2 regions of the Psychrobacter sp. H8-1 genome follow, and region 1 is predicted to be linked to the other one. Evidence: riboswitches for the same ligand, from Rfam matches in the RefSeq annotation. Region 1 holds a riboswitch; the other holds the start of a gene.
The links. Region 1 has a riboswitch for thiamine pyrophosphate ahead of thiC (phosphomethylpyrimidine synthase ThiC). Riboswitches for the same ligand answer to the same signal wherever they lie in the genome.

Region 1 (10,237 bases):
TGATTTACAGGTATGAAAGATAAGGCTCAAAGCCCGACGTCATATAGAGGATACTTAATGACCGTGATGATGCGTTCGCTGGTTACCGTACTTTCGATCTCTGAGCTTTCCCCAAAATGGGTTTTTAAGCGCTCAGCTTGCTCATGCAGATCTAGTTGGCGGCGCAAATCATGCGTAATCATCAAGGTCTTGCTGGGTAATTGCACAGTAATGGTGATAGCAACAACGTGCTTTTGCCACGTTACCACAATATCGATATGGATGGTTTCAGTGGTCATCTCAGCCACATTGAGCAGCATTTTTTCGATTACACTTTGTAAGGTTAATGCCGTAATCACCATATCATACATAATATCATCGTCAGGAAGATCCCAACTGACAACCAGCTTATCCGTCAAACGGCTCGACTCAATGGCCAAATAATGCTCACACAGAGCAACCTCTTCTTCAAAGCTAATCTCACGTGGACCATTAAAACTGGCACGAAACAGTGCTGACACATGTTGCAAAAGATCTGCCGCGCGCGGTGGATTAGATTCAATCAGCGATGTCAAGGTGTTGATGGTATTAAATAAAAAATGCGGGGCAATACGCGCTTTGATTAAATAGTTTTGAGCGATGAGTTTGTTTTCAAATGACTGCTTAAGTGCTACTAACTCACGATGTCGATGTAAAAAATATATTAAAAACACTAACGTAAAACCACCAGAAATCACGCCATCAAACAATACATTTAATACAAAAGCGTGATAGTTGTATTCAAGCCAGCCAACGTTGATCATAACCAGCATCACCAAGATCATCATTAACGCAGAGCTGATGATCATGAGCAGTAATATAAACATACTGACTTTAGGGATGCTCATGCGCTTCAGAATAGGACGCAGATAATCAATCAAATATAACGGAGGGATAATCGACAAAATATTTTGAATGACTCGGCTCATAAATTTGAGCAAAAACTCTGACCAAGTTACGAGATCATGACGATCAATAACGGTAACAAACAGCGACCAAAAAACGATATACAGCAGCCACTGCCAAAGCTTCATGACCTCCATGAGTTTGGGAATAAAAAACTCTAAGCGCTCAGCTAGCAAGGCAACCTCATCCTTTGCTATACTTAAGCTCTTATTCTCCTGACTTGTCTTAGACCAATATGAACGCCAACTCTTCAAATTCTAGTAATCCCCAGCCAAATAATCATTCAGGTGCGCTCGATTCTAGCACAAACGCAGCTAAAAACACCGCACAAAATAACCAATCAAGTAGCCAAGGCCAGCAAATGTGGGGTGGACGCTTCAGTGAAGCAACCGATAGCTTCGTTGCCGCATTCACTGCGTCAGTCGGCTTCGATCAACGCTTTGCCCGTCATGATATCGAAGGCTCTATCGCCCACGCTACCATGCTCAAAGAGTGCGAGATTCTGACTAGCGAGGAAGTCGCAACCATTATCGATGGCTTACAGCAAGTGCTCAGCGAGATCGAAGCGGGCGAGTTTAACTGGTCCATTACGCTTGAAGACGTGCATATGAACGTCGAGTCACGCTTGACCGATATCGTCGGCGACGTCGGCAAAAAACTGCATACAGGACGTAGCCGTAATGATCAGGTCGCCACCGATATTCGTCTGTGGTTACGCGAAGAAACTGACAATATCATCGCTCTGTTGGTACGTCTACAAAGCGGCCTGCTTGATTTGGCAGCGCAGCATACCGATACTATCATGCCTGGCTTTACGCACTTGCAAACGGCGCAGCCAGTTAGCTTTGGCCATCATGTGATGGCATGGTTTGAGATGTTATATCGTGATACCGAGCGTCTGGTCGATGCCCGTCGCCGTATCAACCAGATGCCACTTGGTAGCGCTGCCCTTGCGGGTACGACCTTCCCAATTGATCGTACCATTACCGCTGAGCTGCTTGGCTTTGAAGGTATTTGTCAAAACTCACTCGATGCGGTCTCTGATCGTGATTTTGCCATTGAGTTTACTTCAGCGGCCTCTATCTTAATGATGCATTTATCACGCATGAGTGAAGAGATCATCTTGTGGATGTCGGCGCAGTTTAACTTTGTACAGATTCCAGATCGTTTCTGTACTGGCTCATCTATCATGCCGCAAAAGAAAAACCCTGACGTGCCAGAGTTGGTACGTGGTAAAGCGGCGCGTGTCTTTGGACAACTGATGACCTTATTAAGCCTGATGAAGAGCCAACCACTGGCCTACAATAAAGACAACCAAGAAGACAAAGAGCCTCTCTTTGATTGCGTTGACACCTTAACGGGTTCGCTACTCGCTTTTGCTGATATGCTACCAAACATCACGCCAAACATCGATGCCATGCGCGAAGCCACCATGAAAGGCTATGCGACTGCGACCGACTTGGCAGACTATCTGGTTCGCCAAGGTGTGGCATTCCGTGATGCGCATGAAGTGGTCGGTAATGCGGTTGCATTGGGTATTAAAGAAGGCGTTGATTTAAGTGATTTATCACTTGCTCAACTGCAGCAGTTTAGTGACGCGATTGGTGATGATGTGTTTGATTTCTTAACTTTGGAAGGCTCACTTGCCGCCCGTGATCATCTAGGCGGTACTGCACCCAATCAGGTTAAGCTAGCCGTAGCTAACGGTCGTGCGCGTCTAAAAGTGTTTGCATAAGTATCTGATTTACCACTGCATAGTTTATCAAATAAAAACACCCGCCATCCATGCGGGTGTTTTTGTAAGTTTTATCAAGAATGGCAGCTGTTACCGTCTATACACTTGATAGCCTTTGCTAAATCTCCCAAGACCGTTATCATATAGTCAGTTGAAAATAAAACTCTTACATAAATTTAAGCGCGCTACTGATATAAATTTTACTTGCGTGCTGTTATCACAGAGGCTGCGCAAAATTCACCCCAGTAGCGCTATGTTCTTTTTAAAGTGCATCGACTATAGGTTGATATGAATATTCGATTCAGTACCATATCAGTACCATAATAACGACTTAATACCACTAATAAGGAGTACCTCATGACTGAGACTTTTAATCCGCAAGCCAATACAGTTTTTTGCCGCAAATACCAAAAAGACTTGCCAAAAATGCCGCATCCTCCTTTTCCTAACAAAGCAGGACAAGCGCTGCAAGAGACAGTCTCTGAAAAAGCATGGAACGACTGGCTTGAGCTACAAACCATGCTGATTAACGAAAACCATCTGAGCATGATGGATCCTGAAGCCAAAAAGTTTTTGACTGAGCAGCGTAACAAGTTTTTGGACAATGAAGACTACGAACGCCCGCAAGGCTGGACACCTGAGACATAACACACTCCTGTGACAGCTTAAACTAATAAACTTAATACGAGCAAACTTATCGTTTATTAATTATCAATAGATGGCTAGGTTTCATCATAAATTTTTGTTAGTATAAAGCTGATTCACAACACTGACAGACTCGGGGTGCGGTGTATTAAAGGCTCGCTTTACTGAACTTGCTTTATTAAAGTATCTGCCTTTATACATTCGCTGAGAGATCACCCGCCGAACCTGATGCGGTTAGTACCGACGCAGGGAAGTCTTAAGCACTGGCTATACCGATACAAAGGGCGTGCAGAAATGCCTTTATATTACCGTTATTATTTTATGTCGCTTGTTAAGCGCTTAAGGGTGACGGTTAATATTAAGCTGCGTCCACTGATTTTTTAAAACCATCTATTACTAGGGTTAGTAGTAGATGGTTTTTATAAAACTGAGCTTGTATTGATAACCAACGCTTACCCCCGCAGCTACTGGCGGTGTTGCTTTTACTCAAAAACCAACACGCTAGGACAGCATATGACTACTCTAGAAAACAGCTCAAGTACCAACTCTAACTCCACTTTGAGCACTTCTGCTAATATTCATACGCCCGTCAATAATTCTATTGATAATGGGCATAATAGCAAAGCTGACAAAAAAGCGGACGCGCTAAAAACCCCTGCCCACCGTACGTCTACCGACGCCCGTTTTGAAGAAGACGCTCGCGACTTACACCGCATCCTACCCGCCTCGCAAAAAGTCTATATCGAAGGCTCAAGACCCGATATCAAAGTACCAATGCGCAAGATTGAGCTGGCTCCAACGCCTATTCAGAGCTTGGCTGAGGCTGACTGGGAGCAAAACCCGCCATTTTATGTCTACGACACCTCAGGTGTCTATACCGATCCTGATGCCCAAATTGACCTAACCAAAGGTTTACCAAAACTACGCGAAGGCTGGATAGCTGAGCGCGACGATACCGAGCAATTGAGCGGCTTGTCCAGCTCATACGGGCAAGCGCGTGCGCGTGATATCACCACGGCCAATCTACGTTTTGCCCATATTGATAAGCCGCGCCGTGCCAAAAAAGTCAATGGTAAAGCGGGTAATGTCACGCAGATGCACTATGCACGTCGCGGCATCATTACTCCTGAAATGGAATATATCGCCATTCGCGAAACGCAAAAGCAGCATGAGCTGACTGATATGCGTCAGCACGACGGCGAAAGCTTCGGTGCTAATACGCCTACAATAATTACCCCTGAGTTTGTACGCTCTGAGGTCGCGGCTGGACGCGCAATTATTCCCAATAACATTAATCATCCTGAATCCGAGCCGATGATCATCGGGCGCAATTTCTTGGTGAAAATCAATGCCAATATCGGTAACTCGGCGCTCGGTTCTTCTATCGATGAAGAAGTGTCGAAAATGACGTGGGCGACGCGTTGGGGCGCCGATACGATCATGGATTTATCCACGGGCAATCATATCCATGAGACCCGTGAATGGTTGATTCGTAACTCGCCAGTACCCATCGGTACGGTGCCTATTTATCAAGCACTTGAAAAAGTCGATGGCGTAGCAGAAGACCTCACGTGGGAAATATTCCGTGATACGCTGATTGAACAAGCGGAGCAAGGCGTAGATTACTTCACCATTCACGCGGGCGTACTTTTGCGTTATGTGCCTCTAACCGCTAATCGACTCACAGGTATCGTCTCACGTGGAGGCTCAATCATGGCGCAGTGGTGCCTTGCCCATCATAAAGAAAGCTTTTTATACACACATTTTGAAGATATCTGCGAGATTATGAAGCAGTATGATGTGGCTTTTAGCTTAGGTGATGGCTTGCGTCCTGGTTGTTTACAAGATGCCAATGACGAAGCGCAGTTTGGCGAATTGCGTACGCTTGGCGAGCTCACGCAAGTTGCTTGGCAGCACGATGTACAGGTGATGATTGAAGGCCCAGGCCACGTCGCGATGAACCGTATTAAAGAGAATATGGACTTGCAGCTTGAGACTTGTGCAGATGCGCCTTTTTATACGTTGGGGCCATTAACGACAGATATTGCTCCTGGTTATGACCATATTACCAGCGCCATAGGGGCGGCGATGATTGGGTGGTTCGGTACGGCGATGCTTTGCTATGTGACGCCCAAAGAACATCTCGGTCTGCCCAATAAAAAGGACGTCAAAGACGGTATCATCACTTATAAGATTGCCGCTCACGCTGCCGACCTTGCCAAGGGTCATCCGGGTGCACAGGCACGTGATAATGCCTTATCTAAAGCGCGTTTTGAGTTCCGCTGGGATGATCAGTTTAATCTGGCACTCGACCCTGATACGGCGCGTGAATATCACGATGAGACCTTGCCAAAGGACGCGCACAAATCCGCCCACTTTTGCTCCATGTGCGGCCCGAAATTTTGCTCAATGAAAATCACTCAAAACGTGCGCGAATATGCTAAGGGTTTAGAGAGTAAAGTGACGCCAAGTAGCGGTGATCTAAAAGATAATAATCATCGCATCAAGCAAGTTGATACCGAGCTGGTTGGACAAGCCCGAGAAGCGAGCTTAGATGAAGTTCGTCAAGGTATGGCAAAGATGACTGAGAAATATCACTCTGAGGGTCGTCAATTATATAAAGAGGTTTAGGGTAAACTGTTTATTTCTTATTTAGAATAAAAAAGCTCTACTAATAGTAGAGCTTTTTGCTTTTAGATGGCTTATATCAGTAACAAATTTCGTTAAACCTTCGACGCTTTATAAATCTCATCAATAGAAGCATCAATCGTATCAGCAAACTCTTTATCACTTTGCTGTTTGCTCAAGCCTTCGGTAAAAGCACGTGAGAAACTGGCAATCATACCTGGATTCTCTTCAAGTTTATCGCACGCATCATGACGGCTATAGCCACCAGACAGTGCAACTACCTTGAGCACTTTTGGATGATCAATCAGTTCTTGATAAAAGCCAGCCTCTTCAGGTAGGGTGAGCTTTAGCATCACTTGATGGTCATCGCTTAGACGCTCAAGGTTACGTAGGATATCCGCTTTGAGCAGTAGTTCACACTCATGCTTTTTAGCACTATTGATATCTACTTCTGGCTCTACAATTGGCATGAGACCTTTTGAAAGGATTTGTTTGGCAACGTCAAACTGCTGCTGCACCACCAGCTCAATACCATCGACATTAGGCTCATAAATCACTGAGCGCATTTTAGTACCGAACACTGGATACTTTTTGGCTTTATCTAATAAGGCATCCAAATCTGGCATGGGACGCATGACTTGCACGCCACTCATTTGTTCTGCTAAGCCTTTATCTACTTTCAAAAATGGGACAATATTTTTATCTTCCCATAGAAAGTTAGCCGTTGGCTTACCATTGACTTCGCGATCCATCGTATCTTCAAATAAAATCGCACCAAGGACGCGCTCATTATCAAAAGTATCACAGGTCATGATACGCGCACGCATTTCATGTACCAAATCAAACATGGCTTCGTCATTATCGTATTCATCGCCGCTCACGCCATAGTTCTCAAGCGCTTTGGGCGTACTACCGCCACTTTGGTCAAGTGCAGCGATAAAGCCTGAATCGTTTTTTATGCGTTGTAATTGCTTTTGGTATTCCATTAAGTGTTCATCCTATACTTATTAATAAGGGTCAGTTTTTATTGTGATACGTTGTACATTAGATGTTGTATATTAGATGAGTTATAAGCGTTTATACGTCATCGAATCATAAACAACTTTACCACACACCATGCTTTGTGCCTATATTCAGTCAGTTAAGAATAAGCACCTTCCTAGAACAATTGTTGGTATTTTGTAGACCATCACTAGGAGTTAGTATATATACCGCGAGAAGAATATACAAACTGAACCGTTAATTGACGAGCAAATATCGTGTCATCAGCTACTTTTTTTCATTGATTATGCTATTGCAACATCCAACTCAATGGCAGTTAAGCGCATAAAAACTATTTAAGCCAAAAACAGAACCGCCACACAGCTCACTGCGAGTACTATCCCAAGCATGTTTATACGATTAAGCTGCTCTTTGAATACGCCTACACCAATGATAGTCGCCACCGCGATGACACCGACGTTCATTCCCGTAAATACGATACTTGGCGACTCAGACAAAACCTGATGAGCACGCACATACGCATAGATATTACCCATGTTGAGTGCACCAAGTAGCAGCCCTGCTATCAGAGCATTACCCTGCCAACGCACGCGAGTGATGAGCAAGTAGATAAACAAGAGCAGTCCTGCCATCCCAAAACTGACAAATAAAGTCAGCGGAAACGCAGCTCCTTGCTTGGCAACTTGTTTAAATAAAATATCAATAACGCCATAGCCTGCCCATACCCCAAATAGCCATAATGGAGTTCGTAGTGTACGGTTAGGAGTAGTAGCTTTTTTACTAATGTCTTGAGTGCTAACTGCTTGTTGCGGACGGTAGATTAAAGCCGCAAGTGCCAAGAAACCCAGTCCTAACCCCAATATTCGCGTTCCTGTTAGTACTTCACCGAATAGCATAAATGCCGCGATGATAGGAATAATCAGCGATAAACGCTGCGCGGCATCGGTTGCGACCATACCGACCGCCTCAATCGCTCGTCCAAGGATCACAAAGACGGCAGGTAATAAGATGCCAAGTGCAATGATAATACCCCACGCATTGCCCAAAGTACCAATACTGCTAACATCTGGCTTTAATAATAACCAAGTGAGCAAAAAAGCCACAGGATAACCTGCCACGATGGTTTGACGAATGTCTATATTCTTCTGACGCAATACTTTTAATAGTACAGAGACAGCGACGCTGCAAAGCACCGCAATCGTTAAATATATCATTAGCTTCTACCTTATTAAGCCGCAAGTTTGCGTGTTTATTATTCATATAATTTGATTGAGGACACGCCCTAGTGTTGGCGCTATCATCAGTGCAAAATAAAATTGATCTCAAGCAAATAAAATAAAACTATAGAATGTAACAATATATTTCCCATATGGCAATCTATTTATAACCGCTCAAAATATTGGTTCGTACAAAGTGTCTACTGCGTTCAAATTACAATTAGCATGCAGGTGTGATTGCTAAGTTTTGCTAAACTAGCGTGCTGTTGCACCCCTATAAATAATGGCTCAAGAAGCCTGTCACTTTTAATGATGCCAGTCATCTTGATGTATTTCTATTGCCTATGAATGCTCTATTTCGCTTTTTTGAAAACCGCCTGCCAGCCTTTCCTGAATCCCCTATGCCGCTGCCCTCACCCCGTGATGGACTGCTGAGGTTTCTGTGGGCCTGTACCAAAGGTCTGCGTGGCTGGCTCCTGCTGTTTATGATTTTATCCGCAGGTATTGGAATATACGAGGCGATGCTGTTTGCGTGGATTGGTGACATAGTCGACTGGCTTGGCATCTATACACCGCAAAATCTATGGACAGAAAAAGGGGATATGTTGCTGCTGATGTTTGCAGTGATGCTTGTCAGTCCATTTTGGATTGCCTTATCATCGTTTATCCACTTTCAGACCCTACAGGGCGTGTTCCCAATGCAAATGCGTTGGCGCTTCCATCAGCGCATGCTTGGGCAATCGATGCAGTTTTATCAAGATGAGTTCTCTGGTCGTGTCTCTGCTAAGGTGATGCAAACAGCGCTTGCCGTGCGCGATACTGTGATGACCGTCACTGATATGTTCATGTATGTCACGGTTTACTTTATTACCACTGGTGTCATTTTATTTAATTTAGACAGCCTATTATTAATACCCTTTATCGCTTGGTTTGTCTTGGTTGGCCTGACCATGTGGTTCTTTATTCCTAGGCTCAAACGTACCGCAATCGTCCAAGCGGACGCCCGCGCCTTGATGGTTGGGCGTATCACCGATGCCTACGCCAATATCATGACGGTCAAGCTATTCAGCCACTCACGCCGTGAGCTTGGTTATGCCAAAAACGCCATGGGGCAGTTTTTGGGAACGGTGCATGCGCAAATGCGCTGGGTCAGTTATTTAGAAGTATCAACCCACCTTATTAGCGTTATTTTGGTCAGTAGCACGGCGGGTATTGGTCTGTACTTGTGGCAACAAGGCGCCGTTGGCGTCGGCGCGATTGCCGCAGCCACGGCTATGGCGTTACGTCTAAACGGCCTAACGCGCTGGATTATGTGGCAAACCGCCAGTCTTTTTGAAAGCATCGGTACGGTGCAAGATGGCATGCGTACCTTATCTGCGCCGCAAACCATCATTGATAAGCCCAATGCGCCAGCACTCAACGTCACTGATGGTCATATTGTGTTTGACCATGTTGATTTTAGTTATGAAGGCGAAGAAAACACCGACGTCGAAGGTGAGCGTGTTGACGAGATTGAGACTGCCGCCACCGCGCTGAACGCTTCACAAATCAAACTATTAGATAACTTTTATTTGGATATCAAACCAGGTGAGAAGATTGGTTTGGTCGGGCGCTCAGGGGCTGGTAAGTCAACTTTGGTAAATTTACTATTACGCTTCTTTGATGTCGATAAAGGTAAAATACTGATAGATGGACAAGCCATCGATGAGGTCACCCAAGAGTCCTTGCGCGGGCAAATTGGTATGGTCACCCAAGATACCTCACTGCTCCATCGTACCGTGCGTGAAAACATCGCTTATGGCCGCCCTGACGCTAGTGACGAAGAAATCATCCATGCGGCCAAACAAGCGCAGGCATGGGACTTTATCAAAGATCTATACGACGACAAAGGCAACACTGGCCTTGATACACAAGTGGGTGAACGCGGAGTCAAACTCTCTGGTGGTCAACGTCAACGCATCGCCATCTCCCGTGTTATGCTAAAAAACGCCCCGATTTTATTGTTGGATGAAGCCACTAGCGCACTTGACTCTGAGATTGAGTTTGCGATTACCGAAAGTCTCAATGACATCATGACTGGCAAGAC
Region 2 (10,237 bases), 2.0 Mb from region 1:
TCTGACTAGAAGTTTCAGACGGCATCAAGGCGGTTAGGGTAGAGTTACGCAGACCATGCTCGGTAATCTCGCCACGTAGCGTTTCCCAATCTAAATGCAGCGGCTCTTGGCAGATGGCATCCAAGTCTTTCTTATAAGTATCGATTGGCAAGATACCTTGTGAGTAGGTAGTCTCGTTAAACGCAGGGCAAGCGCCTTGCTCTTTTGCCAGTTTGTTTGAGGCCTTTAAGAGATAGAATTGCAGCGCTTCAAAGGTTTGATGCGTCAGACCTAGGGCACTGTCGTCTGAATAGCGCACACCATTCTTGGCGAGGTAATACGCGTAGTTGATGACGCCAACACCTAGAGTACGGCGACGCATACTGCCATTCTCAGCGGCTTTGACTGGATAGTCCTGATAGTCGAGTAGGGCGTCGAGCGCACGCACGATGAGCTCGGCTGGCTCTTCGATATCGCTGACGTTGTCGATTTTACCCAAGTTGACCGCTGATAGCGTACAAAGAGCAATCTCGCCTGTCTCGTCATTGATGTTGTCGAGTGGCTTAGTCGGTAGCGCAATCTCCATACAGAGGTTTGATTGGCGAATCGGTGCAACTGTAGGGTCAAACGGGCTATGGGTGTTGCAATGGTCGACGTTTTGGATATAGATACGACCTGTGCTGGCACGCTCTTGCATCATTAGGCTAAACAGCTCTGCTGCAGGTACTTGACGGCTACGAATGCTTGGATCATTTTCGTACTTGGTGTATAGCTCTTCAAAGGTGTCTTGATCTTCAAAGAACGCATCATACAAGCCAGGTACGTCAGAAGGTGAGAACAGGCTGATATCTTGCCCTTTGATCAGACGCGTATACATGGTTTTGTTTAACTGTACGCCGTAGTCCATGTGACGCACACGGTTGTCTTCGACGCCGCGGTTGTTTTTCAGTACCAGTAGCGACTCAACTTCTAAATGCCACAGTGGGTAAAACAGCGTCGCCGCACCACCACGCACGCCGCCTTGTGAGCAGCATTTCACTGCCGTTTGGAACAGCTTATAAAAGGGGATACAACCCGTATGCTGCGCTTCACCGCCACGGATAGGGCTACCAAGGGCGCGGATACGGCCAGCATTGATGCCGATACCAGCACGCTGTGACACATAACGCACGATAGCGCTGGTGGTAGCATTGATAGAGTCTAGGCTATCACCGCATTCGATCAAGACGCACGAGCTAAACTGACGCGATGGTGTACGCACGCCTGACATGATAGGTGTCGGCAAGGAAATCTTGAACTGTGAGGTGGCGTCATAGAAGCGCTTGACATAGCTCATGCGTTCAGCTTTATCATAGTTGGCAAACAGACACATACCCACCAGCATGTATAAGAACTGTGGGCTCTCATAAACGGTCTTGCTGACGCGGTCCTGTACAAGGTATTTACCAGCCATCTGCTCAACAGCAGCGTAGGCGAGGTTCATGTCGCGCCAATGGTCGATGTATGCTTCTAACTCGTCAAACTCTGCACGGCTGTAGTCAGCCAAGATATGCTCATCGTATTTGCCTGATTCGGTCAGCTTGGTCACATGATCAAACAGATGCGGCGGGGTAAAACGATTGTAGGCAATCTTACGCAGATGGAAAATGGCCAGACGCGCAGCCAGATACTGATAGTCAGGCGTGTCTTCAGAAATGAGGTCAGCGGCTGACTTGATGATGGTCTCGTGAATGTCACGGGTCTTGATGCCTTCGTAAAACTGAATGTGTGACTTTAGCTCAACTTGTGACACGGAGACATTATCCAAACCATCCGCTGCCCACTCGATTACCTTATGAATCTTATCTAAATCAATAGGCTCTAATCGTCCGTCACGTTTGGTCACTTTGATTTTATCGATATGTGTCATGCTGTCCTCTATTGTTGATAGCTAGTTATTATCTTGCGTAGACAAATCAAGCAAGTATTTTTGTCACGTTATACAGTATGGTCTTGCAAGCCTAGGTTTTTTTAGGCAAAAGATGACATCTACTCGTAGTGATGGTTAATATCACTGAGCACTATATATAGCGTGTTTTTTGTTAAGTAGACACAATATAGCGGGAAATTTTTGAAAAAGCTATATTGATTTTATAGTGGATATATGTTGTTGTAGGGATTAAGGGTGTTTGGATTTGAGCAAAGGACGATGGTATAAGGGTTAGGCGAGAATGGCAAAAATAATAAAATATTTTGTAAAAAATGGGTTGCAATTCTCGTTTTGTCATCTGGTAAATGACTGACCCTTAACCGTCAATATAATGCTGACTACAGCGCGGCTGATTGTACCTGAGACCGAAAAAAATCGCCACCCATATGGATGACGATTGAGGATATTGTCAGCGATTGACCTTCCAATATTTTGCGCTTAAAGATAAATTGGACTCGCTATATTAAACCACCATACGTACCGTCTTGGCACTCTCAAGTGCGGCATACAGCTCGTTCACTTGCTCAACAGCAGTTAAGTGTAGGTTGACACGGACTGAATGAAAGCGGCCTGTTTTGGAAGGCTTGACTTGCATAGAGGCCAAATCAAACTTTGGAAACTGACTACCAAGAATCAGCTTCAATTCATTGAGCAGACTCTCATGCTCACCTTCGTGACCGATGATGCTCATCGGGTAGTCCATTGGGAACTCCCACAGCTCTGGATTCTGCACATCAGTTTTTTTACCCTTCAAGATACCGTCGTTGGCAACTAGCTCTGTGACTTTGACATCTCTTTTGGGCGCTTGATCTTGATTGCTGTGGTTTTGGTTGCTGGTGTCTCTTGGGTCATCACTCATGATGGCATCCTTATTTTTTATTGAAATATGGGCTTTAACATTACTACCAAAAAAGTCAAAGAGCTGAGATTTGCTCAGCTCTTTCATGGATCTAAAGCTTTGGATGAATAGCTTTGTTAATGCCTGTCGCTCTGTTCACTATATATAGTGGCAGCTGGGTGATTATTCAAGTGCTGGGATGACGATGGCGACGTGTTATTGTTTAATATAAAGCATGATAAGTATGAGCAATGATAACTACAAGTAAGCGACTTATCTTTTATACCCACAAACCGCCACATAGTCACCGCGATCATAGCCTTCGACGACTTCTTGGACTTTGTCATTGGCATACATCGGGTGCGTCAGTAAGGTCTGGGCATACTCAAAATCAACAAAGCCATTGGCTTGCATCAGGGCGATTTTTTCATCAGTGGTGCGCCAGTTTGCTGATTTCACCAGTTCAATAGGATAGGGGTCAGCAGGGGAGATGTGCGCAAGTAGCGGATGCTCCCAAGTATCGACGGCGCTGGCCAAATTATACAGACTGGCAAAGCCGCTTTCTTTTGGGACATCGATAAGGATGAGCTTGCCGCCAGTTTTTAGAGCGTCAAATGCCTTTTTTATACAGATATCCAGGTCACTGATATAGCTGACACTGCCGTTAAACATGATGATGTCAAAGGTATTAGGCGCAATCTCGCAGGTTTCGGCAGGGCTGATATCTACTTTTAATCCGCGCTTCTCAGCGACTGCTGCCATGTCTTTTGAAGGCTCGATACCATGGGTAATATGGATATCGTAATCCTTTGCTAGTAGCGACTCAAACAGGCCACTACCGCAGCCGATAGACAATATCTCACTATCTTTGTCCAAAAAATGCGCGACCAGTTTTAGCTCGCTAGTGAGTAAGTTTTGATTGTCAAAAAACCAGCTGTCGTACGCGCTTGCGTGTTCATCAAATGCTGCCATGGTGTTTCTCCTTAAGTAGTGGGTTAAGTTAGATATTTATTTATAAAAAATAGGGGCTATGACAGATCCAACGCTTGCTGCCAAAAGTTGACCTCCATACGCGCAGCGGTGTCAAATAGCTGTTGGAACTTGTCTGCCTGAGCAGGGCTGGCCTCTGCTAAGAGCGCATCAATCTGTGCTTCGTTCTGCGCGGTAATCGCTTGGAACTCATCACTAGAAAACACATCAATCCATGGCTGGTAAGGATTGCCCGCGATAAAGCCCTCGGCTTTGATGCGTTTGCCAATTTCTCCATAGCCCATCAAGCAAGGGGCAATAGCGGCGTACAGCTCAGCCAGTGAGCCTGACATTGCAGCGTCTAATATATAGCGGCTATAGGCGATGGTTGCGGCAGATTCAGCAGCGCCCTCTACCTGCGAAAGTGGTATGTCCCATTGGCGACAGAAGTCCAAATACATGCCAATCTCCATATCGAGCATGGCGTTGATACCTGCTTGACCCACACGCATCTGTGCCAACGTGTCGCTTTTGTACACGCTCAACGCCATCACGCGGGTATAGTGAATCAGATATAAGTAGTCTTGCACGAGGTAGTGGCGAAAGCTGTCAGAGGCGAGCGTGCCAGCGGCCAGCTGTTTGACAAAATCATGCTGAATGTAATCATCCCATGACGGGCAGTTGTGACGTAGTGTTTGGTAGTTCATGGTTTTCACTTACTGTTATAAAGTGCAAGTAAGCAAAGAGTAGGAGACGAGAAGTGAGCAGGCACAAAAAAGCCTTACCAGCTTGTGTGAATAAACCGGCAAGAGTTACTTAGCAATATATGCTTAAGAGAGGTGCTGCAAAATGTCACGCTTGTTTCCTACGTCAGTGCTAACTGCATCAGGTTCGCGGGTAACTCTCAGCCATGGTTTTGGATTTCAATAGACTAAATAATTACGGTCTATAAACGAAATCTAAGATCAAAGCACCCCGACAAGGTTTTTTAGAAATATATATAAAATGAGTTCGAGCTGCTATTATTCAAGCAGTCGAGCCATATGATAGACGAACTCAGTCATCATTAGCAAGTCATGTTCAAAGAACCATCAGCAATGGCTATCTGACAAGCATAATTCAGGCACAAAAAAAGCTGAGACATGCTCAGCTTTTTTGATTTGATTTTAAGAATGTTTATATACGTTTAGATAAATCAGTCATTCTCAAGGAAAGAGCGCAGGTGCTCAGAACGTGACGGATGACGTAACTTACGCAACGCTTTTGCCTCGATCTGACGGATACGTTCACGCGTCACATCGAACTGCTTGCCGACCTCTTCGAGCGTATGATCGGTTGGCATATCGATACCGAAACGCATTTTTAGCACACGCGCTTCACGCTCAGTTAAGTTGCCAAGTACATCACGAGTCGCTTCGCGCAGACCAGCTGCCGTCGCATCGTCCACAGGGCTTGAGATAGTACCGTCTTCGATGAAATCGCCTAGATGCGAGTCTTCATCATCACCGATTGGCGTCTCCATAGAGATAGGCTCTTTGGCAATCTTCAGTACTTTACGCACTTTGACTTCGTCCATCTCTAAGCGTTCGCCCAATTCCTCAGGCGTAGGCTCGCGTCCCATCTCTTGTAAGAGCTGACGTGAGACGCGGTTTATTTTGTTAATGGTCTCAATCATATGTACTGGAATACGAATGGTACGTGCTTGGTCAGCGATAGAGCGGGTAATTGCCTGACGAATCCACCATGTGGCATAGGTTGAGAATTTATAACCACGGCGATATTCAAACTTATCGACCGCTTTCATCAGACCAATGTTACCTTCTTGGATTAAGTCCAAGAACTGTAAACCACGGTTGGTATACTTTTTGGCGATAGAAATGACTAGGCGTAAGTTGGCCTCGACCATCTCTTTTTTGGCGCGGCGGGCTTTGGCTTCACCAACAGCCATACGGCGAGCGACGTCCTTCATATCACGAATGTCCATGTCGAGTCTTTGCTCGTAATCAAGGATTTTACGCTGTAGGAGGATGATGTCATCAATGACTTTTTCTAAATGTTCAGCGAAGGCAGGCTTGCCTTTTAGACGCTCGGTGAGCCAATCAACATTGGTTTCATTGCTTGGGAAGGTTTTACGAAATTCTGAACGCGGCATACGACCACGGCGAATCACCAAACGCATAATTTGACGCTCTTGTTTACGCACATCGTCATAGACATCGTGCATAATCGCCATTACTTGATCAGACATACGGTTGTTGAGCTTGAGCAGCATAAAGCGGCTGGCAAGTTGCTCATAAGCTTCATTTGCTTGCTCGCTACCGCGGCCATATTCAGCCAAAGCTTTTTTTGCTTTGATAAATAAATGCTCGATCTCTTCGAGGCGCATACGCACTTCTTCAGGATCAATACCGCCTGTTTCTTCTTCAGCTTCTTCTTCCTCTTCGACTTCTTCTTCTTCGTCTTCATCATCAACGTCTTTAGCCTTTGCATTGGCTTTTGGCTTGATGACAGGAACTTTCTCTTCTTTTTCAGCGGCTTTGTCCGTATCTTCTTCAAGATCTAAAAAGCCTGTGATGACATCGGCAAGCTTTTTTTCACCGTCTAATACACGCTGATATTCATCTAAAATAAACTGTACCGTACCTGGCCAATAAGCCATGGCATGCTGCACATCGCGGATACCTTCCTCGATACGCTTGGCAATGACAATCTCACCTTCACGGGTCAACAAATCAACGGTACCCATTTCACGCATATACATACGCACAGGGTCGGTGGTACGACCAGGCTCAGTCTCTACAGAGGCAAGTACCGCTGCGGCTTCATCCGCTGCCATGTCGTCGTCACTTGATTCGTCGTTCATCAAAATGTCATCAGCATCAGGCGCTGATTCAAAGATTTTGATACCGACGTCTGTCAACATCTGGACGATGTCTTCGATCTGATCACTTTCTGTGATGGATTCGGGCAGTTGGTCATTCACCTCAGCATAGGTAAGATACCCTTGCTCTTTACCCATTTGAATTAAGGTGGCCAGTTGCGAGGTGGACTTAGAAATGGACTTATCGTTCATAAATACTCACTTACTTGCGTCGGACATTTCCGTGATATGACGTGCCATCGCTTGCTCGGTGCGTGGATCCAATCAGTCGATTGATCACAAAAAGGCGTAGGGGATGTCAATGATAACGAAAATGAGTTGATATGAATAAAGGCTCAAAAAACTACAATAAAATTACGAAATAAAAATATTATTAAATAAATAAAATAGTTACTAAGCAAAAAATTATTAAATACACTAAATGCTTTTAAAAACAGATCATATAATCATCAATAAATTCTGGACGTACTAGGACGTGTCCTCAACCTGAACGATTGCATCTAAATGGACTAAAAATGGCTAAATTTTGCCAAACGGCGTAAAATAACTGGCTAGTATCCCGATATTATCTGCGTTATTTTCCTTGTTTGACTTCAATTTATCTCATTTTTATCATCATTTTCAAAATGAGGACACGCCCTAAGCTGCTGGAGAATAGCAACTAATATAAAACAGCGGCATAGTTTAACACAGACCTCAGCTATCGAGCACAGTGCAGCCATACTGTTATGGTTTATATGGCTAAATATTTCATTATTAGTATATGTATGCCATATCCATAAACAATGGGGGCAATAGGCGATGTTTTAAAGGGCTGCCACTTTATTAATACAAATTAAGATTGAACGGTCACCATTTGTGCTGATTGCTCGGCTTGCTGGGCGCGTAGCCAGTCATCTAAGCGCTGTGCTTGTTTTCTGACAATAGCCAGTTTGATATGGTCAGGGTTTTTAATCAACTCTTGCATCTTTTTTTGCATAAGTAGCTTCAGCAGTTGCATGACTAAGTTTTCAATCAGCTCATCAAGGCTTAAAATGTTTCTAGCTGTCAATGTTTTATAAAACCCACTCCAACTGCGGCTCAGGTTTTCTTGAGTGATAGGCTGCACATTGGACATAATGAAATGCGCAGCGGCGTTGACATCTGCTGGCAAGTACGCAAGACAGCGTTTGATAGTACTGACCACATCTAATAGTGCCGCATCCTGTAGATCTTCCCAAGCGAGTGGCCGAAAAGCATCCGTCGCTGCTCTTTGTTTGATATGAGCGGGCAAGTCTATGCGGTCAATACCAGCCCGTTGCCAGATATCCTCGATAGGGTCTTCTCGTAAGCTGCGCGGTTGAAACAAAAAGCACAGCTGCAATTGCTGACTGATGGTCATGTCACCATCAAAATCTAGCAGTGCGTCTTTGGCCTCGACATTTTGGCTGCGTCTGCCACCAAGCTTTTGGTAAATGTCGTTATTGAGCAGATAGCGAAAACTACTGCCTTTGGGTAATGACATGGTCAGGTTGCGTACTTGTGACATCAGCTTGGCTTTGCCTTCTGCCAAAGACAAATCATGACGCTCACTTAGATAGGCAAAAATATACTGTGATAGTGGCATGGCGTTGGTGATTTGCTCGCGCATGGCCTCGCTACCGTTAGCCTTGATAAAGGTGTCAGGATCATGGCCGTTGGGCAGAGTCAAAAACCGCAGTTCTTTATCATCACTCAGCACAGGCAGGGCAACTTCAAGCGTACGCCAAGCGGCTTTTTGTCCAGCGCTGTCGCCATCGAAGCTCAACGTTAATGTAGGGTTCAGCGTTAATAAGCGCGAGATCTGACTTTCATTAATCGCTGTACCCATCGATGCGACCGCCCCATAAATACCTGCTTGGTATAAGGCGATGACATCCATGTAGCCTTCTACGACCAACCAGCGGTCTGCGCGCTGTTGGCGAGATTCATAATAGCCGTACAGGACGTGCTGCTTATGAAAAACAGGTGAATCTGAGGAGTTAATGTACTTGGGTTTTACCTCATCATCGAGCGCCCGACCACCGAAGCCAATGGTGCGGCCCTGATTGTCACGAATCGGGAAGATGACACGATCACGCAGCAGGTCATAATCGCGTCCAGACTCTGATTGGCGCACCAGACCTAAAGCTTTGAGCCCTTCAATATCCTGCGGAAACTGATGCTCAAGATGCTGCCAACCATAGGGCGCATAGCCAAGACCAAACGCCTCAAAGATCTCTTCAGTAATGCCGCGCGCGACAAAGTAATGCTTGGCATGCGGATGTGTCGTCAAGTTATGCTGATAAAACTGCTGAATTTGTTCTAATAACTCATATAGATTGCCATCTTGCTCAGCGTTGCCATTATCGCCATGCAGTACCACACCGTCGTCTGTATCTGACGGCCATGCTGGCGGATAGCTACTATCACCTTCATCATAATATGGCTGAGCATAAGCGTCATTATCGTAAGGAGCAGCATCATAAAGAGCTTGAGGCGGTAAGTCATCATAACCACTGCTATGGATATCGCTATATGGGTTACCATAATCATTATTACCTTGATTATGATAGTCGGGTGGTATGTCTGCTGAGGACTCAGGTCTCGCTGTAATGGGCTGTACTTTTGTGCTTACTGCTGCGGGCTTGCTGACTGGTTTTTGTTTAGTACGCTGATAGCTAACGTTTCGTTGCTCATCCTTTGGTACTTCAATGCCAGTTTGCTTTGATAGCTCATTGACCGCTTCGATAAAAGTTAGGTTTTCATAATCGCGTAAAAAGCTAATGGCATTGCCGCCGACACTACAGCCAAAGCAGTGATAGATGTTTTTTTGTGGATTGACATAAAACGAGGGTGACTTTTCACCATGGAATGGACAGCAGCCTTTATATTCACTGCCTGCGCGTTTAAGCGTGGTATGACGACCAATGATACTGATGAGATCAGCTTGGCTGTTTAATTGTTCGAGAATATGATTAGGGATGCTCATAGGTACAGACAGTTAACCACGGAATAAGATGACAGTTATTTTATTGATTTTATATTTATAGCACAAAAGCAGTTGAGTGGTGTAAATACAGGCAAATAAGGCCAACTATCATTATATAGTTGGCCTTATTGTTTGTGCTTGTATTATTTTTGCTCGTTTATCCAAGCCGCTTAGTTTGTTTCATCCATATCTGTCATATCAGCATCTGGATCAGATGGTGTCAAACGAATACGATCGAGGCCACTTTCATTAGGTAGCACGGTGCGGCGAGTAGGGTTGATATTTGGTAGATCAACAGCGGCTTCTTTTGCTGCCGCGCTCGCACTTCCTTGACCAGAAACTTGCTCGGTTGAGCTTTCAGGTAGACCTAGACCGATATTGATACCACGGCGCTGGGTAGGAGCACCCGCAGCAGGTGCAGCCATATTGTCAGCTGGTAGTTGCAGCTGAGATGCGCCTCTCACCATCTGAGTTTTGGTCGCTCCAGTGTAATCCCCTGCGCTCATAGATTCATCTTTTAAGCTGGCACGTCCAAGCTGGCCAAAGGTTAGTTTGTTTAACCACGAGCGGTCAGCTTTGGTAGACAGTCTGACACGGCCATCACTGGTGAGC

Region 2: it holds a riboswitch for thiamine pyrophosphate, as region 1 does, so the genes downstream of both, tenA (thiaminase II) here and thiC (phosphomethylpyrimidine synthase ThiC) in region 1, are expected to answer to the same signal.

The regions. Positions count from the first base shown of each region.
Region 1 covers NZ_CAJHBG010000001.1:2,988,900-2,999,136, forward strand. The annotation lists gene JMY01_RS12375 (histidine kinase) at 27-1,100, opposite strand; gene argH (argininosuccinate lyase) at 1,286-2,659, shown strand; gene JMY01_RS12385 (oxidative damage protection protein) at 3,017-3,307, shown strand; TPP riboswitch at 3,429-3,573, shown strand; gene thiC (phosphomethylpyrimidine synthase ThiC) at 3,818-5,935, shown strand; gene JMY01_RS12395 (fructose bisphosphate aldolase) at 6,028-6,918, opposite strand; gene JMY01_RS12400 (EamA/RhaT family transporter) at 7,270-8,148, opposite strand; gene JMY01_RS12405 (ABC transporter ATP-binding protein) at 8,496-10,237, shown strand, end outside.
Region 2 covers NZ_CAJHBG010000001.1:1,001,667-1,011,903, forward strand. The annotation lists gene nrdA (class 1a ribonucleoside-diphosphate reductase subunit alpha) at 1-1,888, opposite strand, end outside; gene JMY01_RS04215 (YbeD family protein) at 2,412-2,807, opposite strand; gene JMY01_RS04220 (class I SAM-dependent methyltransferase) at 3,060-3,758, opposite strand; gene tenA (thiaminase II) at 3,815-4,462, opposite strand; TPP riboswitch at 4,601-4,743, opposite strand; gene rpoD (RNA polymerase sigma factor RpoD) at 4,951-6,828, opposite strand; gene JMY01_RS04235 (DNA primase) at 7,472-9,625, opposite strand; gene JMY01_RS04240 (outer membrane protein assembly factor BamD) at 9,796-10,237, opposite strand, start outside.